DNA from 2 places in the Streptomyces sp. NPDC026092 genome. Region 2 is predicted to be linked to the other one. Evidence: riboswitches for the same ligand, from Rfam matches in the RefSeq annotation. Region 2 holds a riboswitch; the other holds the start of a gene.
What was found. Region 2 has a riboswitch for S-adenosylmethionine ahead of AB0F56_RS24860 (aminotransferase class V-fold PLP-dependent enzyme). Riboswitches for the same ligand answer to the same signal wherever they lie in the genome.
Positions count from the first base shown of each region.

Region 1: it holds a riboswitch for S-adenosylmethionine, as region 2 does, so the genes downstream of both, thrC (threonine synthase) here and AB0F56_RS24860 (aminotransferase class V-fold PLP-dependent enzyme) in region 2, are expected to answer to the same signal.

Region 1 is NZ_JBEZYN010000006.1:278,057-293,529, reverse strand. It holds gene AB0F56_RS12695 (ROK family protein) at 1-306, opposite strand, end outside; gene AB0F56_RS12690 (extracellular solute-binding protein) at 525-1,796, shown strand; gene AB0F56_RS12685 (DUF3263 domain-containing protein) at 1,809-2,081, shown strand; gene otsB (trehalose-phosphatase) at 2,105-2,956, shown strand; gene AB0F56_RS12675 (trehalose-6-phosphate synthase) at 2,991-4,433, opposite strand; gene AB0F56_RS12670 (hypothetical protein) at 4,511-6,331, opposite strand; gene AB0F56_RS12665 (glucosyl-3-phosphoglycerate synthase) at 6,369-7,310, opposite strand; SAM riboswitch class I at 7,431-7,590, shown strand; gene thrC (threonine synthase) at 7,608-8,915, shown strand; gene AB0F56_RS12655 (MoaD/ThiS family protein) at 8,950-9,228, shown strand; gene AB0F56_RS12650 (cold-shock protein) at 9,658-9,861, shown strand; gene groL (chaperonin GroEL) at 10,216-11,844, shown strand; gene AB0F56_RS12640 (SRPBCC family protein) at 12,023-12,490, shown strand; gene AB0F56_RS12635 (GNAT family N-acetyltransferase) at 12,487-13,035, shown strand; gene AB0F56_RS12630 (hypothetical protein) at 13,072-13,995, shown strand; gene AB0F56_RS12625 (AraC family transcriptional regulator) at 13,973-14,770, opposite strand; gene AB0F56_RS12620 (DUF2000 domain-containing protein) at 14,846-15,304, shown strand; gene AB0F56_RS12615 (GlxA family transcriptional regulator) at 15,279-15,473, opposite strand, start outside.
Region 2 is NZ_JBEZYN010000016.1:62,639-78,111, reverse strand. It holds gene AB0F56_RS24930 (hypothetical protein) at 1-88, opposite strand, end outside; gene AB0F56_RS24925 (hypothetical protein) at 175-381, opposite strand; gene AB0F56_RS24920 (carbohydrate kinase family protein) at 513-1,487, shown strand; gene AB0F56_RS24915 (aminotransferase class V-fold PLP-dependent enzyme) at 1,548-2,933, opposite strand; gene coxB (cytochrome c oxidase subunit II) at 3,291-4,217, shown strand; gene ctaD (cytochrome c oxidase subunit I) at 4,214-5,956, shown strand; gene AB0F56_RS24900 (cytochrome c oxidase subunit 4) at 5,953-6,351, shown strand; gene AB0F56_RS24895 (Ig-like domain-containing protein) at 6,475-7,728, shown strand; gene AB0F56_RS24890 (hypothetical protein) at 7,744-8,145, opposite strand; gene AB0F56_RS24885 (heme-copper oxidase subunit III) at 8,323-8,943, shown strand; gene AB0F56_RS24880 (c-type cytochrome) at 9,011-9,820, shown strand; gene AB0F56_RS24875 (Rieske 2Fe-2S domain-containing protein) at 9,817-10,869, shown strand; gene AB0F56_RS24870 (cytochrome bc complex cytochrome b subunit) at 10,866-12,491, shown strand; gene trpD (anthranilate phosphoribosyltransferase) at 12,622-13,686, shown strand; SAM riboswitch class IV at 13,797-13,913, shown strand; gene AB0F56_RS24860 (aminotransferase class V-fold PLP-dependent enzyme) at 14,105-15,473, shown strand, end outside.

The DNA.
Region 1 (15,473 bases), on a different contig from region 2:
CTCGCTGAGCAGGGCGCGCATGGGCACGTCGCGCCAGCCGAGGTTGGCGGCGTAGACGGCGATGCCGCGGGCGGCGTCGACGATGCCGGGGACGGCGACCCCGGCGGCCGCGGCGGGCTCGCCGTACTGGTCGAGGCCGTGGGCGCGCAGCTCGGCGGCGAAGTCGAGGATCGTCTCGACCACGGCGTCCGGGCCGCGCTCGCGCCCGGTGGCGCGCCGTGCCTCGTGGAGCAGGGTGCCGTCCGCCCCGACGAGGGCGGCCTTCATGCCGGTGCCGCCCACATCGAGGGCGATGACGTGTCTCACGGGAACAGTCTCGCCCGTTCCTGCCCGAAAGGTCTAGTCCACTGACCGATATTGTTGCGGTGGGATACAAATTCGAGTGATGGCGCGTGCGACCAGCGGTGACGGCCTTCACAAGGTCTTCACCCGTAGGCCGAAGATCTACCCAAGTGGTGTAGACCTTATGCTTCCTCTCCTGTGAAAATCACAGCTCAACGACGAGCAGAGGGTGGGGCGACGCTGTGCAGCGGCGATTCATAGGACTGACCGCGACGATCGCCGCGCTGGGGCTGACCGCGGGTCTGTCCGGCTGCGGGCTCACCGAGAGCGCCGCCGGCGATGTGACCCTCAAGCTGGTCGCGGCCGATTACGACCTGAACGGCGGCGACAGCACCAAGAAGTACTGGGACGGGCTCACCGCCGCCTACGAGGCCGAGCACCCCGGCGTCCAGGTCGAGGTGCAGGTCGAGTCCTGGAACGACGTCGACCGCAAGGTCGCCGAGATGGTCAAGGCCGGCCAGGCCCCCGACATCGCCCAGATCGGCGCCTACGCCGACTACGCCGCCGCGGGCCAGCTCTACTCCGCCGACGAGCTGCTCTCCATCCCCGTCCAGGCCAACTTCCTCGCCCCGCTCGTCGCGGCAGGCGAGAACAAGCGCACCCAGTACGGCCTGCCCTTCGCCGCCTCCACCCGGCTGCTCTTCTTCAACCAGGACCTCTTCGACAAGGCCGGCATCAGCGAGCCGCCGGCCAGCTGGGACGAGCTGGCCGCGGCCGCGAAGAAGCTGAAGGCCAAGGACGTGAAGTACCCCTTCGCGCTGCCGCTCGGCCCCGAAGAGGCGCAGGCCGAGACCATGATGTGGCTGCTCAGCGGCGGCGACGGCTACACCGACGGCTCCGACCGCTACCGCATCGATTCCGAGCAGAACGTCAAGACGTTCGAGTGGCTGAAGACCGAGCTGGTCCAGAAGGAGCTCACCGGCCCCGTCGCCCCCGGCAAGCTCAACCGCAAGGACGCCTTCGCCGCCTTCTCCCGCGGTGAGGTCGGCATGCTCAACGGCCACCCCTCGCTGATGCAGGAGGCCCAGAAGAAGGGCGTCAAGGTCGGCAAGGTCGCGCTGCCCGGCGCGGACGGCAAGTCCAAGGCGTCCATGGGCGTCGCCGACTGGATCATGGGCTTCAAGCAGAACGGCCACGGCCGGCAGATCGGCGACTTCCTCGACTTCGTCTTCAGCGACGAGAACGTGCTGAAGTTCGCCGGCGACAACGACCTGCTGCCGCCGACCGTGAGCGCGTACTCCCGGATGGAGAACGACCCGGAGCACAAGGACCTCCACGAGTTCCTCGCCGAGCTGCCGAACTCGCAGCTCCCTCCGGTCGGCAAGACCTCCTGGGCCCAGGTCAGCGACACCATCAAGCAGAACATCGGCAAGGCCGTCACCCCGGGCGGGAAGCCGGCCGAGGTGCTCGGCGGGATCGCCCGCAAGGCGACGGCGGCCGAGAGCGCGGAGTAATAGGTTGTTCGTATGACCGACGCGAGCGATCCCCGACCCGACGACGCCCCGAGCGGCGACACCGGGCTCGGGGAGCGGGAGCGGGCCGTGCTCGCGCTCGAACGCCGCGCCTGGCCGGGCCCCGGCGCCAAGGAGCGGGCCGTCCGTGAGCGGCTCGGCCTCTCGGCGACCCGCTACTACCAGCTCCTCAACGCCCTTCTCGACGACCCGCGCGCCCTCGCGCACGACCCGGTGACGGTCAACCGACTGCGCCGGGTCCGTGCGGAGAAGGAGCAGCGCCGCTGAGGCCGCGTCGGTAGGGTCGTCGTATGGTCAGCAGCCTTCCGCACCCGACCACATCCGCAGGCCGCGACGGTCTGGCCGCGCTTCTCGCGCGGCCGGAGAAGGCCGTCGTCGCCCTCGACTTCGACGGGACGCTCGCCGAGATCGTCCCCGACCCCGAACAGGCGCGCGCCCACCCCGGCGCCGTCCCCGCGCTCTCCGCCCTGGCCCCGCAGATCGCCTCGGTCGCCGTGGTGACCGGCCGCCCGGCGGGCGTGGCGGTCCGCTACGGCGGCTTCGCCGGCGTCCCCGGCCTGGAACACCTCGTCGTCCTCGGCCACTACGGCGCCGAGCGCTGGGACGCGGTCACCGGCACCGTCCAGGCCTCGGCCGTCCACCCGGGCGTGGCCGCGGTCCGGGCCGAGCTGCCCGGCGTCCTGGACGGCGTCGGCGCCTGGCCGGGCACCTGGATCGAGGAGAAGGGCCGCGCGGTCGCGGTCCACACCCGCCGCTCCACCGACCCCCAGGCGGCCTTCGAGGCCCTCAAGGCCCCCCTCGGCGACCTCGCCGCCCGCCACGGCCTGGTCCTCGAACCCGGCCGGATGGTCCTCGAACTGCGCCCCCCGGGCATGGACAAGGGCGTGGCGCTCGCGGAGTACGTACGGGAGGTGGGCGCCGGCTCAGTCCTGTACGCGGGCGACGACCTGGGCGACCTGCCGGCCTTCGCGGCGGTCGAGAAACTCCGTTCGGACGGCACCCCGGGCCTGCTCGTCTGCAGCGGCTCGACGGAGGTCCAGGAACTCTCGGACCGCGCCGACCTGTCGGTCTCGGGCCCGGCGGGCGTGGTCCGCTTCCTGACGGACCTGGCGGAGGCGGTACGGGAGGGCGCGGGCGCCTGAGGCCTGCGGCGGGCGGGTTCCTGGGGCTCAGGCCCTAGGAACCCGCCCGCAGCGCCTCCAGCTGCTCCAGGAACCACCGCTGCGGCGGCAGCGCCGTCGCCGCGGCGGCCAGGCGCTTCGTGCGGTCCGCGCGTTCGGCGGGGGGCATCGTCAGGGCGCGGTGGAGGGCGCGGGCGGTCTCCGAGATGTCGTACGGGTTGACCGTCAGGGCGTCCTCGTGGAGTTCCTCGTAGGCGCCCGCGCCCGTCGACAGGACCAGGGCGCAGCCGGCCTCCGAGACCACCGGGATCTCCTTCGCGACCAGGTTCATCCCGTCGCGGACCGGGTTGATCAGGGCCACGTCGGCGAGGCGGTACGCGGCGAGCGAGCGGGGGAAGTCGTCCCGTACCGACAGGAGCACCGGCTGCCAGTCGGCCGTGCCGAACTCCGTGTTGATCCGCTCCGCCAGCTCCGCGACCGACGCCGTGTACGCGCGGTAGACCTCCAGGTCCTGGCGGGAGGGGTACGCCGAGGCCATGTGGACGACCTTGCCGCGCCACTCCGGGTGCTCCTGGAGCAGCTCCCGGTACGCCAGCAGGCCGCGGACGATGTTCTTCGACAGCTCCGTGCGGTCCACCCGCACGATCGTCCTGCGGTCGCCGATCTCGGCCCGCAGCGCGGCCAGCCGGTCGTCGACCTCGGGGGTGTGGGCGAGGGACCGGAGGTCGTCGGCGTCCACGCCCAGCGGGAAGACGTGCACCCGGGTGCGCCGGGGTTCGCCGCCCGCCCTGCGGTGCTCCACCCCGCGCCAGGGGTCGTCGCCGCGCCAGAAGCCGTCGGCCTCGCCCGCCGGGCCGTGGATGTGCGCGCCCGTGATGAACGCCTGCGCCCACGCCCAGGTGTGGAAACCCAGCTCGTCCGCGCCGAGCATCCCCCAGAGCAGCTCCTCGCGGACGTCCTCCGGCAGCATCCGCATGTACTCGGGCAGCGCCCACGGCGTGTGCGTGAAGTGGCCGATCCGCAGGTCGGGGCGGAGCTCGCGCAACTGCCCCGGGACCAGCGCCAGGTGGTAGTCCTGCACCAGGACCGCCGCGCCCTCGTCCGCCCGCGCCGCCAGCTCCTCGGCGAAGGCCCGGTTGTAGGCGCGGTACGACTCCCAGCGGCGGCGGAACTCCGCGTCGAAGACCGGCTCGCGCGGGATCTCGTACAGGTGGTGGTGGAGGAACCACAGGACCGAGTTCGCGATCCCGTTGTACGCGTCGGCGTACACCTCCGGGTCGATGTCCAGCATCCGCACGCCCGGCTCGGACTCCCCGCGCCTGACCGCCTCCCGGTCGCCTTCTCCCAGGGCCGCGCACACCCACACGCTGTCCTGGGAGGAGATCGCGCTCAGTCCCGAGACGAGACCGCCCCCGCCGCGCCGGGCACTGAGTGTGCCGTCGGCGGCGAGGGCGTACGAGACAGGACCCCGGTTGGACGCCACGAGCACAGAAGCCATGTGGCGAACCTAGCCCGTCACGTAAACGCTCAAACGTACGTATACGACTCTGGCGAATCCTCGCCCCTCGTCACGGCTCAGAGGTCGCGGCGTCCGCGCAGGGCCGCCTTCGCCACCAGTCCGGTCGCGGCCAGGGCGAGCGCGAGGCCGCCGAGCAGCCAGAGCCGCTCACCGCTGGAGCCGGTGTCGGCCATCGAGCCGCCGGGACCGTGCGGGCCCTGCGGGATGTCCGGGCCGTCCGGGAGGTGGGGGGTCGGGCGGGGCTGGTGGGTGGTCGGTGCGGGGGTCGGTGCCACCTCCGACTCCGTGGGGGTGGGATCCACGGGGGCCGACGGCTCCGGCTCCGGCTTCGACGGAGTCGGCTTCGGGCTCGGCTTCGGCGGATCCAGGACCGGGGTCACCGCGCACGCCGGGTCCTCGCTGCCCTCGCCGCAGTTCGAGCGCGGGGACTCGACCTCGACGCTGTTGCGGAGCCTGCCGTCGCCGCGCACCGGGTCGTGGACCTTCACCGAGTACGTGACCGTCGCCGTCTTCCCGGCCGGGATGTCACCGACGTAGCCGATCTTCGGCGCGTCGTACGTGACCTTGCCGATCGTCGCCTCCGCGTCGCCCAGGTAGTCGGCGTCGTCCAGGTTGCCGGTCAGGTCGTCGCTGAACTTGGCGTTCGGGTAGTCCAGCCGGCTGATGTTCTTCGCGGTGACCGTGTACGTCAGGGTGTCGCCCGGCCTCACCTTCGCCGGGCTCGCCGTCTTGGTGATCTCCAGGTCCGGTACGGGCACGGAGAAGGCCAGGCCCGAGGGCACGTACGTGTCACCCGTCGTCGTGAACGTCAGCTCCGCCGACCGCGCGCCCACCGGGATCGCGCCGTCCGGGATGTCGAAGGCCTTGGCGTCGATGGAGAGGTTGTTCGTCAGCTTCGGCGCGACGGCGCCGTCGTCCTCGCTGACGAAGAAGTTGTCGGTGTTGCCCGTGTGCGCCTCGGTGACGTTCTTGCCGTCGACCAGGAACGTGTCACCGGGCGTGTTCCAGTCGCCCTCGTACGCCGTCACGCTCGCCCGCGCCTTGCCCGTCGTCCGGTGGAAGCCGTCGACGGTGATCGTGGTCGCGGGGGAGGTGGAGCGTTGGAGGACGTGCCCGCCGTATACGTACACGTTGCGGCGGTCAGGCGCGTGGGTCGGGTCGGGGCCCGGGAACGCGTAGACGACCGTCAGGGACCAGCCCGCCGCGCAGCCCTTGCCGTCCGGCGCCCAGATGCCGCCGACCGAGATCTGTGCGTCCGTGCCGGTCACGTCCTCGAACGCGGACGTCACGTCCGACTCGCCCGTGTAGTAGTGCGGGCCGCTGGTGTCCGCCGGGTCCGTCACCATGCTGTCGATCGAGACCGCCGTCTCCGGCCCCGCCCCGACCCTGATGTGCGGCGCGGTCGTGGCGTGGTCGCCCGGCGAGGTCACCACATCGGCGCCGGAGACGTCGCAGCGCTTCAGCTGCGCCCCGCTCGGCCCCTTGTACGTGCCGTCGTTGCCGCCCCAGAACAGCCGGGCGTACGCGACCTTCGCCCCGGCCGGCACGACGACATGGCCGGTGCTGGAGCCGTAACCGGCGTCCATGGAGGCGGTGTTGATCCGCTTCATGACGAAGGTGTTGTTGTTGTCGCGCCCCTGCCCGGAGGCGGCGCCGGCGCAGCGCGCGGCCAGGTCGGCGGGGGCCGTGGGGCAGCCCATGACCGTGTTGCCGATGGTCGTGAAGTCGCCGTACAGCGACTCGTCGTAGCGCTTGCCGAAGGGCTCCACCACGTCGGCCGCGGCGGGACCGGCCACGGCGAGGGAGAGCGAGCCGAGTGAGCCGGCGGCGAGGACGAGCGCCGCCAGCGACATGGTCATCCGATTCTTGAACCGCATGAAACGGAAGATAGGCAAAAATCACCATCATTCGGCGTTACGCCACGCGGCGGTGCGCGTACTCCGCGATCTCCACCATCGGCGGCCGCTCCTCCGTGTCCACCGCGTACGTGTGCGGCGTGAAGCCCTCCTCGCCGCGCTCGAACTGGGTGAGCCGCGGCCGCACCAGATGGCCCCGGGAGAGCCGCAGCTGCGCCGTCCGGTAGATCGCCGCCGCCATCCGGCCCAGCGCCTGGCCGTCCTGGTGCCGGTGCTTGCGGACCCCGACGTCCACCTGCGCGAGGGCGTCCAGACCGACCGTGTGCAGCGCGTCCACGAGCAGGCCCAGCTCCACTCCGTAACCGACCGGGAACGGCAGCCGTTCGAGCAGCGAGCGGCGCGCCGCGTACTCGCCGCCCAGCGGCTGCACGAACCCGGCCAGCTGCGGCCAGTGCAGATTGAGCAGCGGCCGCGCCACCAGCTCCGTCACCCGACCGCCCTGACCTGGGGTGTCGCCGAGCGGGCGGTCGTACATCGCCTTCACGAAGTCGACGTCCTGGTCGGTGAGCAGCGGGCCGACGATGCCGGTGACGAAGTCCGCGGAGAAGTCCCGCAGATCCGCGTCGACGAAGCAGACGATGTCCCCCTCGGTCACCATCAGTGACCGCCACAGCACCTCGCCCTTGCCGGGCACGGCGGGTATCCGGGGCAGGATCGCGTCCCGCGCCACCACCCGCGCCCCGGCCGCCGCCGCCACCTCCGCCGTACGGTCGGTGGAACCGGAGTCGATCACCACCAGCTCGTCCACGAGCGGAACGGCCTCGGTCATCAGCTCGCGCCGGATGACGGAGACGATCTCGCCGACCGTCGCCTCCTCGTTCAGCGCGGGCAGCACGACGCTGACCGTCGTCCCGTGCTTCGCCGCCAGGACGCGGTCGAGTCTTCGGTCCGCCACGGACCAGGACCGCCGACCCAGCCAGCGCTCCACTTCCTCCAGCACGTGATCTCCATCTCGCGGTTCGGACGGCAGGTTCAACCCTCCGGGCCTTCGGTTACAGTCTTGAACAACGCGGATGCCCGATGCATGTCGGGGTGCCACCCGCGTCACACAATCGAATACCGCTCATCCAGAGGGGCAGAGGGAAACGGCCCGTTGAAGCCCCGGCAACCCTCCAGTCGGTCACTCGTCCGCAGTCGTCAGCACTGCGCCCGCGAGGCTCCCGGCTAGGGAAGGTGCCAAATCCGTCTCATGGCGATGTTCGTCATGGGAAAGATGAGGAGAAAGGGCCTCGCCTCCATGGCTGTACAGACTGCTACCCCCGACACCACCGCCGCCGACACCGCTCGGACGGTCGATCTCGGTCCCGCTTCCGGCCTTTCCTGCCGGGAATGCGGCGAAGTCTTCGCACTCGGCCCGATCTTCGCCTGCGAGCTGTGTTTCGGCCCTCTCGAAGTCGCGTACGACCTTCCCGTCGGTGACCCCGAGGCGCTGCGCAAGCAGATCGAGGCCGGCCCCGCCAATATCTGGCGCTACGCCCCGCTGCTGCCCGTCCCCGCCGACGTCGCCGAGAAGCCGAACCTGAACCCGGGCTGGACCAAGCTCGTCCAGGCCGACAACCTCGCCGGCGAACTGGGCGTCGAGCCCGGCAAGCTCTTCGTCAAGGACGACTCGGGCAACCCGACGCACTCCTTCAAGGACCGCGTCGTCGCCCAGGCCCTCGAGGCCGCCCGCGCCTTCGGCTTCACCACGCTCTCCTGCTCCTCCACCGGCAACCTGGCCGGCGCCGTCGGCGCCGCCGCCGCCCGCGCCGGCTTCCGCTCCTGCGTCTTCATCCCGCACGACCTGGAGCAGGGCAAGGTCGTCATGGCCGCCGTCTACGGCGGTGAGCTCGTCGGCATCGAGGGCAACTACGACGACGTCAACCGCTTCTGCTCCGAGCTCATCGGCGACCCGCTGGGCGAGGGCTGGGGCTTCGTCAACGTCAACCTGCGGCCGTACTACGGCGAGGGCTCCAAGACGCTCGCGTACGAGATCTGCGAGCAGCTGGGCTGGGTCATCCCGGACCAGCTCGTCATCCCGATCGCCTCCGGCTCGCAGCTCACCAAGATCGACAAGGGTCTGCAGGAGCTCATCAAGCTGGGCCTGGTCGAGGACAAGCCGTACAAGATCTTCGGCGCCCAGGCCGAGGGCTGCTCGCCGGTGTCCGCCGCCTTCAAGGCCGGTCACGACGTCGTACGGCCGCAGAAGCCCCACACCATCGCCAAGTCGCTCGCCATCGGCAACCCGGCCGACGGCCCGTACGTCCTCGACATCGCGCGCCGCACCGGCGGCGCCGTGGAGGACGTGAACGACGAGCAGGTCGTCGAGGCGATCAAGATCCTGGCCCGGACCGAGGGCATCTTCGCCGAGACGGCGGGCGGCGTGACGGTCGGCGTGACGAAGAAGCTGGTCGAGGCCGGCCTCATCGACCCGACCCTCACCACCGTCGTGCTCAACACCGGCGACGGCCTCAAGACCCTCGACGCGGTGGCCGACACCTCTCAGGCGACCGCCACCATCAAGCCGAGCCTGGACGCGTTCCGCGACGCCGGCCTGGCCCACTGACCCCCACTCGTCCGTTCACGGAAGGCAGCAGCACATGAGCGTCAAGGTCCGTATCCCCACCATCCTCCGTACCTACACGGGCGGCCAGGCCGAGGTTCCGGCGGAGGGCGCGACCCTGTCCGAGGTCATCTCCGACCTGGAGAAGAACCACGCGGGCATCGCCGCCCGCGTCCTGGACGACCAGGGCAAGCTGCGCCGCTTCGTGAACGTCTACGTGAACGACGACGACGTCCGCTTCGAGCAGGGCCTGGAGACGGCGACGCCGGACGGCGCGGGCGTCTCCATCATCCCGGCGGTCGCCGGCGGCTGCTGAGCCGTCGGATCCGCTCTGGATCCGCCTTTAAGTTACCCGGAGTAACCGAATTGCCCCCTCCGCGAGAGAAGCGGAGGGGGCAATTCTGCATGGTTGAACGCGGTAGAGTTGGGGAAGTCCCCCCGGCTTCGCCGCGCTGCTCCGTGCCAGCCGCATATGAGAATGCGTCCGCACGCGACAAGAAGCAGCCAAAGTACGCGAACGATCTGTACCTTCTGCGCGCTTTGCCGGGCCCGACTTGCCCCGGAATTCATTCAATTCTCCGGAATTCTCCTTTACGCCGTGCCCAGAATTCTCGTCCGATTGACCTGTTGCAGAGGGCAGTTGGGCAGATACATTCAGCCGCGGTCGACGCGTTCCGGCGCAGGGTCTGACCCGGGTCCGCGAAGTGCGGGTCCCGCGCAAGGGCCAGTAATAGGGGAGTTAGGCATGGCTCAGGGCACCGTCAAGTGGTTCAACGCGGAGAAGGGCTACGGCTTCATCGCGGTCGACGGTGGTGCGGATGTATTCGTCCACTACAGCGCGATCCAGATGGACGGATACCGCACCCTCGAAGAGGGTCAGCGGGTCGAGTTCGAGATCTCGCAGGGCCAGAAGGGTCCGCAGGCGGACATGGTCAAGCTCGCCGTCTGAGCACGGCGCGATCGGCCACCACGTACGCACTCACGCGTTCTCACGCCGAGGGGTCCGCATCCTGACCGGGATGCGGACCCCTCGTGCGTGTGCGGGGTGCGTCGGTGGGCCCGCGCGTGCGTGGCCGGGTGCGCAAGGGCCGTCTCTCGATCTGTGGGAGTCGCTTGCACTCGCATGGGCCGAGTGCTAATCATTGGCGTTAGCACTCTGAAGGTGAGAGTGCTTACGAGGATCGGGCAGACGAGGTCCGCGGCCAGGTGGGGCAAGGAACCGCCGGGTACGCAGGCCGTCCGTCGCGGGCGTCGGCGCGGTCCTGGAGCGTTATCCACCCCATGTCCGGGAGGACCACTTCACATGGCCAAGATCATCGCGTTCGACGAGGAGGCACGGCGCGGTCTCGAGCGCGGGATGAACCAGCTCGCCGACGCCGTCAAGGTCACCCTTGGCCCCAAGGGCCGGAACGTCGTCCTCGAGAAGAAGTGGGGCGCCCCCACGATCACCAACGATGGTGTCTCCATCGCCAAGGAGATCGAGCTCGAGGACCCGTACGAGAAGATCGGCGCCGAGCTGGTCAAGGAAGTCGCCAAGAAGACGGACGACGTCGCCGGTGACGGTACGACCACCGCGACCGTCCTCGCCCAGGCGCTCGTCCGCGAGGGCCTGCGCAACGTGGCGGCCGGCGCCAACCCGATGGCCCTCAAGCGCGGCATCGAGAAGGCCGTCGAGGCCGTCTCCGGCGCCCTGCTCGAGCAGGCGAAGGATGTCGAGACCAAGGAGCAGATCGCTTCCACGGCCTCCATCTCCGCCGCCGACACCCAGATCGGCGAGCTCATCGCCGAGGCGATGGACAAGGTCGGCAAGGAAGGCGTCATCACCGTCGAGGAGTCCCAGACCTTCGGTCTGGAGCTGGAGCTCACCGAGGGTATGCGCTTCGACAAGGGCTACATCTCGGCGTACTTCGCCACCGACATGGAGCGTATGGAGGCGTCCCTGGACGACCCGTACCTCCTGATCGTCAACTCCAAGATCTCCTCGGTCAAGGACCTGCTCCCGCTCCTGGAGAAGGTCATGCAGTCGGGCAAGCCGCTGCTGATCATCGCCGAGGACGTCGAGGGCGAGGCCCTGTCGACCCTGGTCGTCAACAAGATCCGCGGCACCTTCAAGTCCGTCGCGGTCAAGGCTCCGGGCTTCGGCGACCGCCGCAAGGCCATGCTGAACGACATCGCCATCCTCACGGGCGGCACGGTCATCTCCGAGGAGGTCGGCCTCAAGCTCGAGAACGCGGGCCTGGACCTGCTGGGCCGCGCCCGCAAGGTCGTCATCACCAAGGACGAGACCACGATCGTCGACGGTGCCGGTGACAGCGACCAGGTCGCCGGTCGCGTCAACCAGATCCGCGCCGAGATCGAGAACTCGGACAGCGACTACGACCGCGAGAAGCTGCAGGAGCGCCTGGCGAAGCTCGCCGGCGGTGTTGCGGTCATCAAGGCCGGTGCCGCGACCGAGGTCGAGCTCAAGGAGCGCAAGCACCGCATCGAGGACGCCGTTCGCAACGCGAAGGCGGCCGTCGAGGAGGGCATCGTCGCCGGTGGTGGCGTGGCCCTGCTCCAGGCCTCCAACGTCTTCGAGAAGCTTGAGGCGGACCTGACGGGCGACGAGGCCACCGGTGCCAACATCGTCAAGCTGGCGCTCGAGGCCCCGCTGAAGCAGATCGCCGTCAACGCCGGCCTCGAGGGCGGCGTCGTGGCGGAGAAGGTCCGCAACCTGCCCGTCGGCCACGGCCTGAACGCCGCGACCAACGAGTACGTGGACCTCATCGCCGAGGGCATCATCGACCCGGCGAAGGTGACGCGTTCCGCGCTGCAGAACGCGGCCTCCATCGCCGCGCTGTTCCTGACCACCGAGGCCGTCATCGCCGACAAGCCGGAGAAGGCCTCCGCGGCCGCTCCGGGCGGCATGCCGGGCGGTGACATGGACTTCTGAGCCTCGGCTCAGTAGCTCCTCGCTGTACGCGACTGAGGGCGGCACTCCCTGCTGGGGGTGCCGCCCTCGGGCGTTCGGGGTGATGCTGGTGGGGTGGGGGGCGGCGCACGGGCTACGGAAGGTCCAGGGAAGGCCTACGGAAGGTCTGCGCAAGGCCTACGGAAGGTGGGAGCGAGCCATGATCACGCTGCTGACGACACCGACCGAGCGCGAGCTGGTGATCACCCGCACCTTCGACGCCCCGCCCGCCCGCGTCTGGGAGGCGTGGACCCGGCCCGAGCACGTCCGCCAGTGGTACGGCGTGGCCGCGATGCCCACGACCGTCTGCGACATCGACCTGCGGGTCGACGGCGCGTGGCGCTGGGGCCAGAAGGCGCCCGACGGCCGGGAGATCGTCTTCTCCGGAACGTACGAGGAGATCCTGCCGAACGAGCGCCTCGTCTACACCGAGGTCTTCGAGCTGATGCCGGGCCCGGCGGTGCACGTCACCCTCACCTTCGACGACACCCCCGACGGCGGCACGGCGCTCACGAGCACCTCGATCTGGCCGTCGACGGAGATCCGCGACCAGGCGCTCGCGACGGGCATGGAGGCCGGGATCAAGGAGGAGTACGACCGGCTCGCGGTGTACCTGGAGATGATGTGAGCCTGGACGTGCCGCGCCTCGACGCGGGGCCGTACGAGCTGCGGGCCTGGGAGCGGGCGGACCTGCCGCTCGTGGAGGAGGCGTCGACGGACCCGTACATCCCGCTGACGAACACGGTCCCGCCGGTGTACTCGGAGGGTGAGGGCGAGGCGTTCGTACGCCGGCAGTGGAGCCGCGCGGAGTCGGGCGCGGGCTACTCCTTCGTGGTCGTCCGCCGCCGCGACGCCCGCCCGGCGGGCATGATCGGCCTCTGGCTGCGCGACCTGCCGGAGGGCCGCGCGACCCTCGGCTACTGGATCGTCCCCTCCTGCCGGGGCGAGGGCGCCGCGGCGGCGGCGCTGACGACGGTGAGCGCCTGGGCGCAGGGCGAACTGGGTATCCCCCGGCTTCAGTTGCTCCTCGAACCGTGGAACGAGGCGTCGGTGAAGACGGCCGAGCGGGCCGGGTTCGTACGGGAGGGACTGCTGCGGTCCTGGCAGGAAGTGGGCGGCGAGCGGCGGGACATGGTGATGTACGGGCGGGTGCGGGCGGGCCGCCCTGGGTAAGGGGAGGGGGGAACCGGACCCGCGGGGGTGGAGCCGATGCGTCGCTCGGAGTTACCGCACCTCTCCCACTACTGGGAGCTGTCAGGCCGTCAGGACGGTGTGGACCAGGTCGTACGGGTCGAGGGGAAGGTCCATGTCTACGAGAACTTTCCCGACTATCTCCTGACCGAGAGATTCGAAGGCCCCTACTTCTCCGTACGGACCCCGGGCCTCCGCGACGCCACGGGGGCGGTCGTCCCGTGCACCCCGGAGGAGTGCCGCCGCTGGGTGAACGCCGCCGTCGTCCACGTCAGGACCGTGGACGCGATCAGCGCCGAACTCCGCGCCGCGCACGCCCGGGTCGTCGCCCTCCCGTGGCGGAGGCCGCTGGCCCTGCGGCGCGCCCTCGACGCCTGGGAGGAGGCGCGGGGGCGGTACGAGCGGCTGCTCCAGGAGGCCTTCGCGGCGTACGCGCCGGTCGGCGAGGAGATCCGTGCGGTGGTGCAGGCCGAGCAGGAGCGGGTGGCGGCGGAGATCCGCGAGCGGGAGCGGCTGAGGGCGGAGGAGCGCGGGCGGCGGGCGCGGCTCGCGGAGCGGGCGGTGTGGGGCTGGTGCGTGGTGGGCGCCGGGGACGGCCGGCGCACGGTGCACGTCTTCCGGCACGACGTCCGCAGCGTCGAGCTGCCGGCCGAGGCCCGGGGCGGGGACGGCGCGCGCGTCGACCTGGCGGGGCTGCGGCGGGCGCTCCTTGACCTGAACCTGCCCGACGTCGTCTGGGACCGCGCCGCGCTGCGGGAGGCACGGCGGGAGGTGGGCGTGGCGTTCCGGAACTGGTGGCAGGAGCTGTTCTACGAGAACTACCGCACCCTTACCGAGCCCCCGCCGCCCCCTTCCCCCTCACGCTGGAGCACGGGCGGGAGCGGGACGAGCGGGTCGGGCGGGTACAGCGGGGGCGGCTTCAGCTGCGCGAGCGGGTTCTGAGCGTGCTCCGAGCGAACCGCCCCGGTGTCGTGCCGACATGGCGCTTGAAGTGCCGGGTCAGGTGCGACTGGTCGTAGAAGCCCGTCGCCGTGGCCACCTCCCCGACGGGACGGCCGGCGAGGAGCAGGCCGCGGGCCCGGGTGACGCGGCGGGACGTCACGTACTGGTGCGGGGCGATGCCGAAGGCCGTGGTGAACGCCCGGACCAGGTGGGTGGGGTGGGCGTGCAGGAGCCGCCCGGCCTCCTCCAGGCTCACGCCCTCCTCCAGCCGGGCGTCGAGCAGCTCCCGCAGGGTGTGCGCCACGCTTCGTGCGGCGACCGTGGGGGCGGGGGTGAGGCGGGGGCGCAGGTGGCCGCGGAGGCGTTCGGCGATCAGGGCCAGGCGGCTCTCCGCCTCCAGCTCGTCGCCCGGGTGCGCCAGCGTCGCGTGCAGCCGCGCGACCCGGGCGCGGAGCCGCGGGTCGGCGAGGTCGGGGCCGTCCACGGCCGGGCCGATGAAGCTCTCGTCCAGCTGGGTCAGGTCCAGGTAGAGCACGCGCTTGCGGAAGCCGTGGTCGGTGGCGGGGGAGCCGTTGTGAGGGATCTGGGGCGGGAGCAGCGAGACCGTGTCGTGCGGGGTGCCGTGCTCGCGCCGGTCGAGGTCGTAGCGGACCGCGCCGTCGTCGACGATCAGGAGCGTCCAGGCGTCGTGGACGTGCATCGGGTACGCGTGCTCGGTGAAGTGGGCGTGGAAGACCTCGACGACCCCGGGGATCCGCGGGCGCCAAGCGGTCACCGTTTCACGCGTCACCTTGCCACCATGCCAAGAACGTACAAGAACGGCCCGAGGGGCGACGGGCAGTCTCAGAGCATGAACAGTGACACGAGCACCGACACGAGCACCGACACGAACCCGCCCGTACGCTTCGACAACAAGATCGCCGTGCTGCTGCGGGACGACCTGGAGACCTGGCAGCGGCTGAACGTCACCGCGTTCCTGGTCAGCGGCCTCGGCACCGAGCTGCCCGAGGTGATCGGCGAGCCGTACGCCGACGCCGACGACGTCCCGTATCTGCCGATGTTCCGGCAGCCGGTCCTCGTCTTCGAGGGGTCGAAGGAGACACTGACCGCCGCGCACGCCCGCGTTCTGTCGCGGGCCCTGCCCCGCGCGGTCTTCACCGCCGACCTCTTCGCCACCGGCAACGACCGCGACAACCGGGCCGCGGTGCGCGCGGTCCCGACGGCCGGCCTCGACGTGGTCGGACTCGCCGTGTACGGCCCGCGGAACGCGGTCGACAAGGCGCTCAAGGGCGCGCGGATGCACCCGTAGGCTCCGCCCTCGGCTCTGTACGGAAGCGGTGGCGGTATTCGGTCGGGGTGGTGTCGAGGCGGCGGCGGAAGGCTCGGATCAGGGTGTCGGTCGTGCCGAAGCCGCAGGTGGACGCGATGCGTTCGAGGGTGTCGTCCGAGGTTTCGAGGGTGGCGCGGGCGCGCTCGAC
Region 2 (15,473 bases):
CGCCGCCCCCGACGAGCAGGACGCCCGCCGCGACCGAGGCCACGAGGAGCGGCCGGGGCCGCGTCCGCCGGTTCTCCGTACCGCTCACCGCATCGCTCCTTCGTCCCTGGCCCGGGAGGACGCCTCCCGGAAGACATCAGTGGGACGGAACGGACGTGCGAGCGGTTCCGTCCCTCAGACGCCGTATTCGGGCGTGGCGTCGATCAGCCGCGCCGAAGCGGGCGGGACGACGACCCCGTGGATCGCCGCGGGGGAGACCCGTGCGGGTGCGGCGTCCGCCGGAACCACCCAGTGCGGAGCCATGCGCGCGCTGTCGCCGCGCAGCTGGGCGAGGCTGAACTCGGACTCCTGAGGCTCACGAGGAGCGGGTTGCGTGGACATGTGCGCACCGTACGCACGCCACCGCTCCGGGGAAAAGGCCTACTCTGGGGTAGTTTCCACTGTTCGGCTGGGGCCTCCGAGCCGGTAACGTGAGGTGTCAACCGCTTTCCGTCCCGCAGGAGCGCCCAGCCGTGCGTATCGCAGTCACCGGCTCCATCGCCACCGACCACCTCATGACCTTCCCCGGCCGGTTCGCAGACCAGCTCGTAGCGGACCAGCTGCACACGGTCTCCCTCTCCTTCCTCGTCGACAACCTCGACATCCGGCGGGGAGGCGTGGGCCCGAACATCTGCTTCGGCATGGGTCAGCTCGGCGGCAACCCGATCCTGGTGGGTGCGGCCGGTTACGACTTCGACGAGTACCGCGCCTGGCTCGACCGCCACGGTGTCGACACCGGCTCCGTGCGGATCTCCGAGGTCCTGCACACCGCCCGCTTCGTCTGCACCACGGACAAGGACCACAACCAGATCGGCTCCTTCTACACGGGCGCCATGAGCGAGGCCCGGCAGATCGAGCTGAAGGCCGTCGCCGACCGCGTGGGTGGCCTCGACCTGGTCCTGATCGGCGCCGACGACCCCGAGGCGATGCTGCGCCACACCGAGGAGTGCAAGACGCGGGGCATCCCCTTCGCGGCCGACTTCTCCCAGCAGATCGCGCGGATGAACGGCGACGAGATCCGCACGCTCCTGGACGGCGCCACCTACCTCTTCTCGAACGAGTACGAGAAGGGCCTGATCGAGTCCAAGACGGGCTGGAGCGACGAGGAGATCCTCGGCCGGGTCGGCCACCGGGTCACCACCCTCGGCTCGCGCGGTGTGCGCATCGAGAGCGTGGGCGGCGAGACCATCGAGGTCGGCTGCGCGGAGGAGGACGCCAAGGTCGACCCGACCGGCGTCGGCGACGCCTTCCGGGCCGGCTTCCTGACCGGTCTGTCGTGGGGCGTCAGCCTGGAGCGCGCGGCCCAGGTCGGCTGCATGCTCGCGACCCTGGTGATCGAGACCCTCGGCACCCAGGAGTACACCCTGCGCCGCGCCAACTTCATGGAGCGCTTCACCAAGGCGTACGGCGACGAGGCCGCCGCCGAGGTCCAGACGCACCTGAGCTGACGCGACGCGCCAGGGGCTCCGCCGCGGCGGAGCCCCTACGCGCTGTCCCTAAGGGCTGCCCTAGGACACCCGCCGCACCACGTACGCCACCCCGCCCTTCGGGGACGGCTCCTCGCCCATGTACTCCTGGCCGCGCATCTCGCACCAGGCCGGGATGTCCAGGCGGGCCGCCTCGTCATCGGCGAGGACCGTGACCGTGCCGCCCACCGGCACGTCGCCGATCACCTTCGCCAGCTCGATCACCGGGATCGGGCAGCGCCGGCCCAGCGCGTCCACCACGAGAGAGCCGGCCGGCCCCGGCTCCGCGGCGGCCGCCTCCGGCGCCCCGAGCCGCTCCCGCACCCCCGCGACCACGCCCGGCAGCACGGTCAGGAAGCGGTCCACGTCCTCCTCCGCCGTGCCCACCGGCAGCGACACCCGGACGTTCCCCTCGCTCAGCACCCCCATCGCGCGCAGCACATGGCTGGGCGTCAGGGTCGAACTCGTACACGACGAACCGGACGAAACGGAGAAACCCTCCCGGTCCAGCTCGTGCAACAGGGTCTCTCCGTCGACATAGAGACAGGAGAACGTGACGAGATGGGGGAGCCGGCGCACCGGATCGCCCACCACCTCCACGTCCGGCACCAGCTCCGGCACCCGCGCCCTGATCCGGTCCACCAGACCCCGCAGCCGCGCCCCCTCGGCCTCCGCCTCCGCCCGCACCGCCCGCAGCGAGGCCGCCGCGGCCACGATCGCCGGCAGGTTCTCGAAGCCGGCCGCCCGCCCCGACTCCCGCTCGTCCGCAGGACCTTGAGGGGCGAAACGGACACCCTTGCGGACCGCGAGCAGCCCCACGCCCGCAGGGCCGCCCCACTTGTGCGCGCTCGCCGCGAGCAGCGACCAGGCCCCCTCCACCGGCCCCCAGCCCAGCGACTGCGCCGCGTCCACGAGCAGCGGCACGCCCGCCGCCCGGCACGCCTCGGCGACCTCGGCCACCGGCTGCGCCGTCCCCACCTCGTGGTTGGCGGACTGCAGACAGGCGAGGGCCGTCCCCGGCCCCAGGGCCGCCGCGAAGGCCGCGGCCTCCACCGCGCCGGACCGGCCGACCGGAACCTCCGTCACCGTGCCGCCGGCCGCCGCGTGCGCCTCGCCCGCGTGCAGGACGGCCGAGTGTTCGACCGCCGAGACCACCAGGCCGGCCCCGACACGCCGACGCCCCGCGAGCGCGCCGGAAATTCCGGAATGCACCGACCTTGTCCCCGAAGGAGTGAACACGAGCTCGTCGGCGCGGCAGCCCACCGCCTCCGCCGCGGCCTCCCGCGCCGCGTCGAGCAGCATCCTGGCCCGCCGCCCCTCGCGGTAGAGCCGGGCGGGGTCGGCCCAGCCCTCGTCGAGGGAGGCAAGCAGGGCCTGGCGGGCGACGGGGTGGAGCGGCGCGGAGGAGGCGGCGTCGAAGTAGGGCACCGGACCACGCTAGCCCCCGCTCCGTAATCCCCCGTCAGATGCCCCGCCCGCAGCGCCGATCGCCCCACGTCCGGGGGGTCGCGACCGCCCGGCGGAAGCCCGGCGTCCACCCCTTCGGGGAGTCGGACGGCGCGTTGGGCACCCTCCCCGCGCGACCCCAAATAGCGTCCAGTAGGGTTTGGTCCGCATAAACATCCAAACCCCTGCCCGCGGCCGGGGCGGCGACCGACCACGAGACGGACGGCCGTGGCCGACCAGCGCGGGCCGAGACTCTCGGGAAGGCGCTACGTGAGTCCCAACGGCTCCGACCTCCCCCGCAGCCAAGGCGCGGGTGGTACCCCCACGTCTCGGCGCCCGATGCGGCGGAAGCTGCCGCAGGTGCTGACTGCGGGCCTGATCCTGGCGACAGCCACCGGCTGCTCGTACAACTGGGAAGACTTCCCCCGCCTTGGTATGCCCACGCCGGTCACGGAAGAGGCACCCATCATCCTCTCCCTCTGGCAGGGCTCGTGGGCGGCCGCGCTCGTCACGGGCGTGCTGGTGTGGGGGCTGATCGTGTGGTCGGTCATCTTCCACCGGCGCAGCCGCACCAAGGTCGAGGTACCTCCGCAGACGCGGTACAACATGCCTATCGAGGCGCTGTACACGGTCACCCCGCTCATCATCGTCTCCGTGCTCTTCTACTTCACGGCGCGCGACGAGTCGAAGCTCCTGTCGCTCTCCGACAAGCCGGCCCACACGATCAACGTGGTCGGCTACCAGTGGAGCTGGGGCTTCAACTACGTCGAGAACGTGCCGGGTGTGACGGGTGACGCGCAGACGGCCCCCAACCTCGACGCGATCCCGGACAAGTACCAGGACGACTTCCCGGCGAACGCCGGCGGCGTCTACGACGCCGGTATCCCCGGTGACCGGAACCCGCAGACCGGCAACCCGGGTCCGACCCTGTGGCTGCCGAAGGGCGAGAAGGTCCGGTTCGTCCTGACCTCCCGTGACGTCATCCACTCCTTCTGGGTGGTCCCCTTCCTGTTCAAGCAGGACGTCATCCCGGGTCACACCAACGTCTTCGAGGTGACTCCGACCCAGGAGGGCACCTTCATGGGCAAGTGCGCCGAGCTCTGCGGCGTGGACCACTCCCGGATGCTCTTCAACGTCAAGGTGGTCTCTCCGGAGCGCTACCAGCAGCACCTGAAGGAGCTGGCGGAGAAGGGGCAGACCGGCTACATCCCGTCGGGCATTGAGCAGACGGACCCGGCCAGGAATGCGGAGAAGAACCAACTGTGAGCATCCTCAACGAACCCCAGGGTGCGGCCGCGGCTGAGGACTCGTACGAGAACGAGCTCCCGGTACGCCGCAAGCAGCCCGGCAATGTCGTGGTGAAGTGGCTGACCACCACCGACCACAAGACGATCGGCACGCTGTACCTGGTCACGTCGTTCGTCTTCTTCTGCATCGGCGGACTCATGGCGCTCTTCATGCGCGCCGAGCTGGCCCGTCCGGGTACGCAGATCATGTCGAACGAGCAGTTCAACCAGGCGTTCACGATGCACGGCACGATCATGCTGCTGATGTTCGCGACGCCGCTGTTCGCCGGATTCGCGAACTGGATCATGCCGCTGCAGATCGGCGCGCCCGACGTGGCGTTCCCGCGGCTGAACATGTTCGCGTACTGGCTGTACCTCTTCGGCTCGATCATCGCGGTGGCCGGCTTCCTCACCCCGCAGGGTGCGGCCGACTTCGGCTGGTTCGCCTACTCCCCGCTGTCGGACGCCGTCCGCTCGCCGGGTGTCGGCGCCGACCTGTGGATCATGGGTCTGGCCTTCTCCGGCTTCGGCACGATCCTCGGCTCGGTCAACTTCATCACCACGATCATCTGCATGCGCGCTCCGGGCATGACGATGTTCCGTATGCCGATCTTCACCTGGAACGTGCTGCTGACCGGTGTCCTGGTCCTGCTCGCCTTCCCGGTCCTCGCGGCCGCGCTGTTCGCCCTGGAGGCGGACCGCAAGTTCGGTGCCCACGTCTTCGACGCGGCCAACGGCGGTGCCCTGCTGTGGCAGCACCTCTTCTGGTTCTTCGGACACCCAGAGGTGTACATCATCGCCCTGCCGTTCTTCGGCATCGTCTCCGAAGTGATCCCGGTCTTCAGCCGCAAGCCGATGTTCGGTTACATCGGTCTGGTGGCCGCGACCATCGCGATCGCCGGTCTCTCCGTGACGGTGTGGGCCCACCACATGTACGTCACCGGTGGCGTGCTCCTACCGTTCTTCTCCTTCATGACGTTCCTCATCGCCGTACCGACCGGTGTGAAGTTCTTCAACTGGATCGGAACGATGTGGAAGGGCTCGTTGTCCTTCGAGACACCGATGCTCTGGACGATCGGCTTCCTGGTCACCTTCACCTTCGGTGGTCTGACGGGCGTCATCCTGGCCTCGCCGCCGATGGACTTCCACGTCTCCGACTCGTACTTCGTCGTCGCGCACTTCCACTACGTCGTCTTCGGCACCGTGGTCTTCGCGATGTTCGCCGGCTTCCACTTCTGGTGGCCGAAGTTCACCGGCAAGATGCTGGACGAGCGGCTCGGCAAGATGACGTTCTGGACGCTGTTCATCGGCTTCCACGGCACGTTCCTGGTGCAGCACTGGCTCGGTGCCGAGGGCATGCCGCGTCGTTACGCGGACTACCTCGACGCCGACGGCTTCACCGCGCTCAACACGATCTCGACGATCTCCTCGTTCCTGCTCGGTCTGTCGATCCTGCCGTTCCTCTACAACGTCTGGAAGACCGCCAAGTACGGCAAGAAGATCGAGGTCGACGACCCGTGGGGCTACGGCCGTTCGCTGGAGTGGGCGACCTCCTGCCCGCCGCCGCGGCACAACTTCCTCACCCTGCCGCGGATCCGTTCCGAATCCCCGGCGTTCGACCTGCACCACCCTGAGATCGCGGCGGTCGACCAGCTGGAGAACAAGCCGCACGAGGCCGAGGCTCTCACCGCCGGCAGCAGCAAGGAGGCCGGCAAGTGAAGATCCAGGGCAAGATGTTCATCTGGCTGAGCGTCTTCATCCTCGCCATGGCGATCCTCTATGGCGTGTGGTCGAAGGAGCCGGTCGGCACCACGGCGCTCTTCCTGGCCTTCGGCCTCGCCATCATGATCGGCTACTACCTGGCCTTCACGGCCCGGCGGGTCGACGCGATGGCGCAGGACGACAAGGAGGCCGACGTCGCGGACGAGGCCGGCGAGGTGGGCTTCTTCGCCCCCCACAGCTGGCAGCCGCTCTCGCTGGCCGTCGGTGGTGCGCTCGCCTTCCTCGCCGTCGCGATGGGCTGGTGGATCCTGTACTTCTCGGCTCCGCTGATCCTGGTCGGCCTGTTCGGCTGGGTGTTCGAGTTCTACCGCGGTGAGAACCAGAACCAGTAGCACCACCCGCTTCACCCCGTAACACCCCGAGGGGCCCGGACACTTCGTCGCCACGAAGTGTCCGGGCCCCTCGTTTGCAGTACTCGACGCGCTGGTCGGCCGGAATGTTCTTACGGTGATGTCATGAACGACACGCCGCGCATTCGGACTGTTCTGAGCTGCACTCTTATGGCCCTGCTCGTCAGCGTGGGCGCCGGTGCCTGCGCGGGCTCCGACGGCCATCCGCTCTCGGCGAAGCCGTACGACGCGGCGGAGCAGGTCTCCTTCAGCGCCCCCGAGGGCGACAAGAAGGCGGACCCGGACAAGGCGCTGGAGATCACGGCCAAGGGCTCAGACGGCCGTATCACCGACGTCACGGCCGTCGACGCGACCGGGCACCACCTGGCCGGCGAACTGACCGCCGACGGCCGCCTCTGGCGCTCCACGGGCTCCCTGACGGCCGGCGCCCGCTACACCGTCAAGGTCTCCGTGGAGGACGAGGACGGGGCCCCAGGCACCCGTACGTTCACCTTCGAGACCGCCCCGGCCAAGCGGGCCCTGACCGTCGAGTTCGGCCCGGAGGCGGGCAAGTACGGCGTCGGGCAGCCGATCACGGCCGAGCTCAGCCTCCCCGTGAAGGACAAGAAGGCCCGCGCGGTGGTCGAACGGGCCCTGAAGGTGCGCTCCACGCCGGCCGTCGCGGGCTCCTGGCACTGGGTGGACGACCGGAAACTGCACTTCCGTCCGAAGGAGTACTGGCCCGCGGGCGCGTCGATCACCGTCACCGGCAACCTCGCGGGCGTCAAGGTCGGCGACAAGCTCTACGGCGGCGAATCGAAGCCGCTCAAGCTGACCATCGGCGACCGGATCGAGGCCGTCGCGGACGCGGGCTCGTACTCCATGACCGTGCGGCGCAACGGAGAAGTGATCAAGACCATGCCGGTGACCACCGGCAAACCGGGCTTCTCCACCCGTAACGGCATCAAAGTCGTGCTCGGCAAGGAGTACTACGTCCGGATGCGGGGCACCAGCGTCGGCATCGCCGAGGGCAGCTCGGAGTCGTACGACCTGCCCGTGTACTACGCCACCCGGGTGACCTGGAGCGGCGAGTACGTCCACGCCGCGCCCTGGTCCGTCGGCTCGCAGGGATTCGCGAACGTCAGCCACGGCTGTGTCGGCATGTCGACGGGGAACGCGGCCTGGTTCTTCGAGACCGTCCGCCCCGGCGACATCGTGCAGACCGTCAACAGCATCGGCGACACGATGGACCCGTTCGGCAACGGCTTTGGCGACTGGAACCTGGAGTGGGACAAGTGGCGCCAGGGCAGCGCCCTGGTGGCCGACACCAAGAGCGCCGCCCACGAGCCCGACCCCAGCCGCCTCGCGCCCTCGATCTAGGTCCTTCCGAGGCCGTTACGCGTCGATGGACAGGCGCTCGCGCAGCAGACCCGCCAGGGACGCCGCGAACTCGACAGGTTCCACCGGAAGAGTGACCGCGGCGTCCGCCCGGCTCCAGGTCGCCAGCCAGGCGTCCTGCGGCCGGCCGATCAGGAGCAGCACCGGCGGGCAGCGGAAGACCTCGTCCTTGATCTGCCGGCAGACGCCCATCCCGCCCGCGGGCACGGCCTCGCCGTCCAGGACGCAGGCGTCGATCCCGCCCTCCTCGAGGCGCGCGAGCACGGCCGGGAGTGTCGCGCACTCGATGAACTCGACCGGCGGAACGTCGGCCGCGGGCCTGCGCCCGGCAGCCAGCCGCACCTGTTCCCGCGTGTTCGCGTCGTCGCTGTAGACCAGGACCGTGGCGCTCGACTGCATCGTTCCTCCGTGAAGGTCATCAACCGATGCGCGGGATGCTACTCCGTCCCACACCCCGTCAACACCGGTACGACACCGGTTGGGAGGCCACTTCGATGGGCCGTTCGGGCTGGACAGAGGCCCCTGACACTCCGAACGGCACCCCCCGGAGTGAGGGCGGGATAAGCGACCGACATAATGTCGGTCGTGGCGACAGTAACGACAGTAGAAACCGGGCACGCGCACCCGTCGGTCAATCGACCGAACCTCACCAGCGTCGGAACCATCATCTGGTTGAGTTCCGAGCTGATGTTCTTCGCGGCCCTCTTCGCGATGTACTTCACCCTGCGATCGGTGACCGGCCCCGAGTTCTGGACGGAAAAGGCCGACGCCTTGAACTTCCCGTTCTCGGCGACCAACACCACGATCCTGGTGCTCTCCTCCCTCACCTGCCAGCTCGGCGTCTTCGCCGCGGAGCGGGGCGATGTGAAGAAGCTCCGGACGTGGTTCATCATCACGTTCGTGATGGGTGCGATCTTCATCGGCGGCCAGGTGTTCGAGTACACCGAGCTGGTCAAGCACGAGGGGCTCTCGCTCTCGTCGGACCCGTACGGCTCGGTGTTCTACCTGACCACCGGCTTCCACGGCCTGCACGTGACGGGCGGTCTCATCGCCTTCCTGCTGGTCCTGGGCCGGACGTACGCCGCCAAGAGGTTCACTCACGAGCAGGCAACCGCCGCCATCGTCGTGTCCTACTACTGGCACTTCGTCGATGTCGTCTGGATCGGCCTCTTCGCCACGATCTACATGATCAAGTAATCGGGTCCCGGGACCCGAGCACATCCAGCAAGCATCGACGCAGAAGATCCTGACACCGGGGTAATCCGTGAAAAAGCTCTCCGCACGACGACGCCATCCGCTGGCGGCGGTCGTCGTCCTACTCCTCGCGCTGGCGGCCACCGGGGGGCTGTACGCCGCGTTCGCGCCCGCGGGCACGGCGAAGGCCGATGAAACAGCCCAGTCCCTCGCCATCGAGGAGGGCAAGAAGCTCTACGCCGTCGGCTGCGCCAGCTGCCACGGAACCGGCGGTCAGGGCACCACTGACGGCCCGTCCCTGGTCGGCGTCGGTTCGGCGGCCGTGGACTTCCAGGTCGGCACGGGCCGTATGCCGGCCCAGCAGCCGGGCGCCCAGGTGCCGAAGAAGAAGGTCATCTACACGCAGGCTGAGATCGATCAGCTCGCGGCGTACATCGCCTCCCTCGGTGCCGGCCCGATCACACCGACCGAGGGCCAGTACAGCCCCGACGGCGCCGACATCGCCCGTGGTGGCGACCTGTTCCGCTCCAACTGCGCCCAGTGCCACAACTTCACCGGTGAGGGCGGCGCGCTGACGCACGGCAAGTACGCCCCGAACCTCGAAGGCGTGAGCCCGAAGCACCTGTACGAGGCCATGCAGACCGGCCCGCAGAACATGCCGTCCTTCCCCGACACGACCATGCCGGAGAAGGAGAAGAAGGACATCATCGCGTACGTCCAGGCTGTCAACGGCGAGAAGGCCGACAGCCCCGGCGGGCTCAGCCTCGGCGGCCTCGGCCCCGTCAGCGAGGGTCTGTTCGCGTGGGTGTTCGGTCTGGGTGCGCTGATCGCAGTTGCCGTCTGGGTCGCGGCCCACACCGCTAAGGCCAAGAAGTCATGAGTAGCCAAGAGATTCCAGAAGAGAACCTGCCCGCAGAGCAGGACACCGCGCACGGCGCGGTGAAGGTCCTCGACGACCCGTTCGCGGACCCGGGCCTCCCGCCCCACAAGCCGCGCATCCAGGACATCGACGAGCGGGCCGCCAGGCGGTCCGAGCGTGCGGTCGCCTTCATGTTCACGCTGTCGATGCTGGCCACCGTCGGCTTCATCGCCTCGTACGTGATCTTCCCGGTCGACAAGATCGTCTACATCTGGCCGTTCGGCCGGGTGAGCGCGCTCAACTTCAGCCTGGGTCTGACCCTCGGCGCGGCGCTCTTCTTCATCGGCGCGGGCGCGGTCCACTGGGCCCGCACCCTGATGTCCGACGTGGAGATCGCCGACGAGCGTCACCCGATCCAGGCGTCGCCGGAGACCAAGGCGAAGGTCATGGCGGACTTCGCGGCCGGTGCCGCCGAGTCCGGCATGGGCCGCCGCAAGCTCATCCGCAACACGATGTTCGGCGCGCTGACGCTCGTACCGCTCTCCGGCATCGTGCTGCTGCGTGACATGGGCCCGCTGCCCGAGAAGAAGCTCCGGTCCACCCTGTGGGCCAACGGCAAGCAGCTCATCAACATGAACACGCACGAGCCGCTGCGTCCCGAAGACGTCGCCGTCGGTTCGCTGACCTTCGCGATGCCCGAGGGCCTCACGGAGCACGACCACGACTTCCAGGTCCAGATCGCCAAGGCCGCCCTGATGATCGTCCGGATCCAGCCGGAGGACATCAAGGACAAGCGCGAGCTGGAGTGGTCGCACGAGGGCATCGTCGCCTTCTCGAAGATCTGCACCCACGTCGGCTGCCCGATCTCGCTGTACGAGCAGCAGACCCACCACGTGCTCTGCCCGTGCCACCAGTCCACCTTCGACCTCTCCGACGGCGCCCGTGTCATCTTCGGCCCGGCCGGTCACGCCCTTCCGCAGCTGCGGATCGGTGTGAACGACAAGGGCAACCTGGAGGCGCTCGGCGACTTCGACGAGCCCGTCGGCCCTGCCTTCTGGGAGCGCGGATGAGCACTGTGACCGATACGAAGAAGAAGGCACCCGCCGGCGAGCGGGTGGCCGACTGGGCCGACGGCCGCCTGGGGATCTACTCCCTGGCCAAGGCCAACATGCGGAAGATCTTCCCGGACCACTGGTCCTTCATGCTGGGCGAGATCTGCCTCTACAGCTTCCTGATCATCATCCTCACGGGTGTGTATCTGACGCTGTTCTTCCACCCGTCGATGAACGAGGTGGAGTACCACGGCAGCTACATCCCGCTGCAGGGTCAGCTGATGTCCGAGGCGTTCAACTCGACCATGCACATCTCCTTCGATGTGCGCGGTGGTCTGCTCATCCGGCAGATCCACCACTGGGCGGCGCTGATCTTCCTCGCCGGCATGTTCGTGCACATGATGCGCGTGTTCTTCACCGGCGCGTTCCGCAAGCCGCGTGAGATCAACTGGCTGTTCGGCTTCCTGCTGTTCTTCCTGGGCATGTTCACCGGCTTCACCGGTTACTCGCTCCCGGACGACCTGCTCTCCGGCACCGGTGTCCGCTTCATGCAGGGCGCGATCCTGTCCGTGCCGATCATCGGCACGTACCTGTCGATGTTCCTGTTCGGCGGGGAGTTCCCCGGCGGCGACTTCGTCGCCCGGTTCTACTCGGCGCACGTCCTGCTGCTGCCCGGCATCATGCTCGGCCTGGTGGTCGCCCACCTGATCCTGGTCTTCTACCACAAGCACACGCAGTTCGAGGGCCCCGGCCGTACGAACAAGAACGTCGTGGGCATGCCGCTGCTGCCGGTCTACATGGCCAAGGCCGGAGGCTTCTTCTTCCTGGTCTTCGGTGTCATCGCGGTCATCGCGGCGATCGCCTCGATCAACCCGATCTGGGCGCTCGGCCCGTACCGCCCGGACCAGGTGTCCACCGGCGCCCAGCCCGACTGGTACATGGGCTTCGCCGAGGGTCTGATCCGTGTCATGCCGGGCTGGGAGATCAACCTCTGGGGCCACACGCTCGTGCTGGGCGTGATGATCCCGCTGGCGATCTTCCCGGCGGTCCTCGCGGCCATCGCGGTCTACCCGTTCATCGAGTCCTGGATCACGGGCGACAAGCGCGAGCACCACATCGCGCAGCGCCCGCGCAACGCTCCGACGCGCACCGCCTTCGGTGTCGCCTGGATCACCGCGTACATGATCATGCTCGTCGGTGGTGGAAACGACCTCTGGGCCACCCACTTCCACCTGTCGATCAACTCGATCACCTGGTTCGTCCGGATCTTCTTCTTCGTCGGACCGGTCATCGCGTTCGTCGTCACCAAGCGGATCTGCCTCGGCCTCCAGCGCCGGGACAAGGACAAGGTGCTGCACGGACGCGAGTCCGGCATCATCAAGCGCCTGCCGCACGGTGAGTTCGTCGAGGTCCACCAGCCGCTCAGCCAGGGCGAGCTGTACAAGCTCACGGCGCACGAGCAGAACCAGCCGGCCGAGCTCGGCCCGCTGGTCGACGAGAACGGCGTCGAGCGCAAGGTCGGCCGCATGGAGAAGCTCCGCGTCAAGCTCAGCAAGGGCTACTACGGCGAGGACCACCAGATCGCCAAGCCGACCGCCGAGGAGTACAAGGAGATCACGAGCGGCCACGGCCACCACTGATCACCTGATCGCCTGACCGCAAGGTCGCCACAGCGAGAGCCCCGTCCATTCGATGGACGGGGCTCTTTGCCGTGCTCCCGGATCGATAGGGTGGGACCCGTATTCCGTTACGTGATGACCAGGAGCTGCCATGAGCGCTGCGACCCCCGCTGGAGGACCTACGTCGGCGGGCCGCTCCTGGCCTGGCGTCCTCGACGGACTGCTGACCGGCCGCGACCAGAGCGCCGAGGACACCGCCTGGGCCATGGACCGCATCCTGCGCGGTGAGGCCACCGACGCGCAGATCGCGGGCTTCGCCGTCGCGCTGCGCGCCAAGGGCGAGACCGTCGAGGAGATCACCGGGCTCGTGCGCACGATGTACGAGCACGCCAACCTGATCGAGGTCCCCGGACCGTCCGTCGACATCGTCGGCACCGGCGGCGACGGCGCCAAGACCGTCAACATCTCCACCATGTCCGCGATCGTGGTGGCCGGCACCGGGGCGAAGGTCGTCAAGCACGGCAACCGGGCCGCCTCCAGCGCGAGCGGCGCCTCCGACGTCCTGGAGAAGTTGGGCGTCAACCTCGAACTGACCCCGAAGCGGGTCGCCGAGGTCGCGGACGAGGCCGGGATCACCTTCTGCTTCGCCGTGAAGTTCCACCCGGCGCTGCGCCACGTGGCGGCGGCCCGGAAGGAGCTCGGCATCCGGACCACCTTCAACTTCCTCGGTCCGCTCACCAACCCGGCCCGCGTCAAGGCCCAGGCGACCGGTGTCGCCGACGCCCGGATGGCCCCGATCATGGCCGGAGTGCTCGCCGAGCGCGGCTCCTCCGCCCTGGTCTTCCGCGGCGACGACGGCCTGGACGAGCTGACGACCACGGCCACCTCACGGGTCTGGGTGGTACGGGACGGCCAGGTGCGCGAGGAGGCCTTCGACCCGAGGGACGTCGGCATCGAGCTGGTCCCGGTGGAGGCCCTGCGCGGCGCCGACGCCTCGTACAACGCGGACGTGGCGCGCCGGCTGCTCGCGGGCGAGACCGGTCCCGTACGGGACGCGGTCCTGCTGAACTCGGCGGCGGCGCTCGTCGCGCTGCACCCGGGGTCGGGCACCCTGGCGGAGCAGCTGCGCGAGGGGATCGCGCGGGCGGCCGAGTCGATCGACTCGGGGTCCGCCCGGAAGGCGCTGGAGCGCTGGGTGGTGGCGAGCAACGCGTAGCGCCGGCGCGCGCGGCAGAGGGGTCCGGGGTTGTCCGGGCCCCTTTTTCGCGTCCCGGATCCCGGACACGGGTTGCGCCGGAGCGATCACGTGGAATAGCTTCTTGGCCAGGTCATGAGTGACAGCTACGAAGCCCCGGCTTGCTGTCCGGCAACCCTCCGTCCGTGGCGGGGTGCCCCGGGTGAAGACCAGGCCGTGGACAGCAAGGTCCGCGGCAAGCGCGGACCCCTGCACACCCTGGGGTCCTGGTCCTCAAGGGAGCAGTCTCGTGAGCAAGCGAATGCGATAGGGCCTTCGGCCCCGTTTTCCCACCCTCCGCACGCCGTGTCGTGTGTCGAGGCAACACCCGTACGAGGCACCCACATCGTGCTGCCCTGCGGGCCCTTCGCTGCCCCAGTCCTGCCAGGGAGATACCGCCATGTCCGCGTACCCGAACGCCACCGTCACCACTGCCGCCACCGCCGCCGACGCCGAATCCGCCGACCCCTGCTGTGCCGCTCCGCTCCCGGTGCTCGGGCGGGACGTCACCGTGCCGCTCGTGACCGGCGGCGAGGTCACGTACGCCGCGCTCGACTACGCGGCCAGCGCGCCGGCCCTGCAGCGGGTGTGGGACGACGTCGCCGCGTACGCCCCGTACTACGGCAGCGTCCACCGGGGCGCCGGGTACCTCTCGCAGCTCTCCACCGACCTGTTCGAGAACAGCCGCGTCACCGTCGCCGAGTTCCTCGACTGCCGCCCCGAGGACCAGGTCGTCTTCACCCGCTCCACCACCGACTCGCTCAACCTGCTCGCCCAGGTCGTCCCCGAGGGTTGCGAGGTGTTCGTCTTCGAGACCGAGCACCACGCCTCGCTCCTGCCGTGGCAGGACGCCCGGGTCACCTACCTCAACGCGCCCCGCACGCCCGCCCAGGCCGTCGAGACCCTGGAGCGCGCCCTCGCCGACCGCGACCCCTACGGTCCCGCCCTCGTCTGTGTGACCGGCGCGTCGAACGTCACCGGTGAGCTGTGGCCGGTCAAGGAGCTGGCCGCCGCCGCCCACGCGCACGGCGCCCGGATCGTCCTCGACGCCGCCCAGCTCGCGCCCCACCACCCCGTCTCCGTACGGGAGTTGGACGTGGACTGGGTCGCGTTCTCCGGGCACAAGCTGTACGCCCCGTTCGGTTCGGGTGTCCTCGCGGGCCGCGCCGACTGGCTCCAGGACGCCGAGCCGTACCTCGCCGGTGGCGGCGCCTCCAAGAAGGTCGCCCGCCGCGCCGACGGCGGGGTCGACGTCGAGTGGCACACCACGGCCGCCCGCCACGAGGCCGGTTCGCCGAACGTCATCGGCGTCTACTCCATCGCCTCCGCCTGCAAGGCGCTCACCGAGGCCGGTTTCGACCAGCTCGTCGCCCGCGAGCAGCACCTCATCGACACCGTCCGCGCGGGCCTCGCCGAGGTGCCCGAGGTGAAGGTGCTCTCGCTCTTCGGCGACGACGCGCCGCGCGTCGGCGTCATCTCCTTCGTCGTCGAGGGGTGGAACAGCTCGCACTTCGCCGCCGCGCTCTCCGCCGAGTACGGCATCGGCGTCCGTGACGGCCTCTTCTGCGCCCACCCGCTCGTCCGCACCCTGCTCGGCAGCGACCCGCAGACCCAGGGCGAGTGCGGCGCGCCCGAGGCCGCGCCCGGCGAGAAGTCGCTCAACGCGATCCGGGTCAGCTTCGGCGCCGGTACGCCCGACGAGCACGTGGAGCGTTTCGTGCGGGCCGTGAAGGAGCTCGTCCGGGACGGCGCGCAGTGGAAGTACCGCA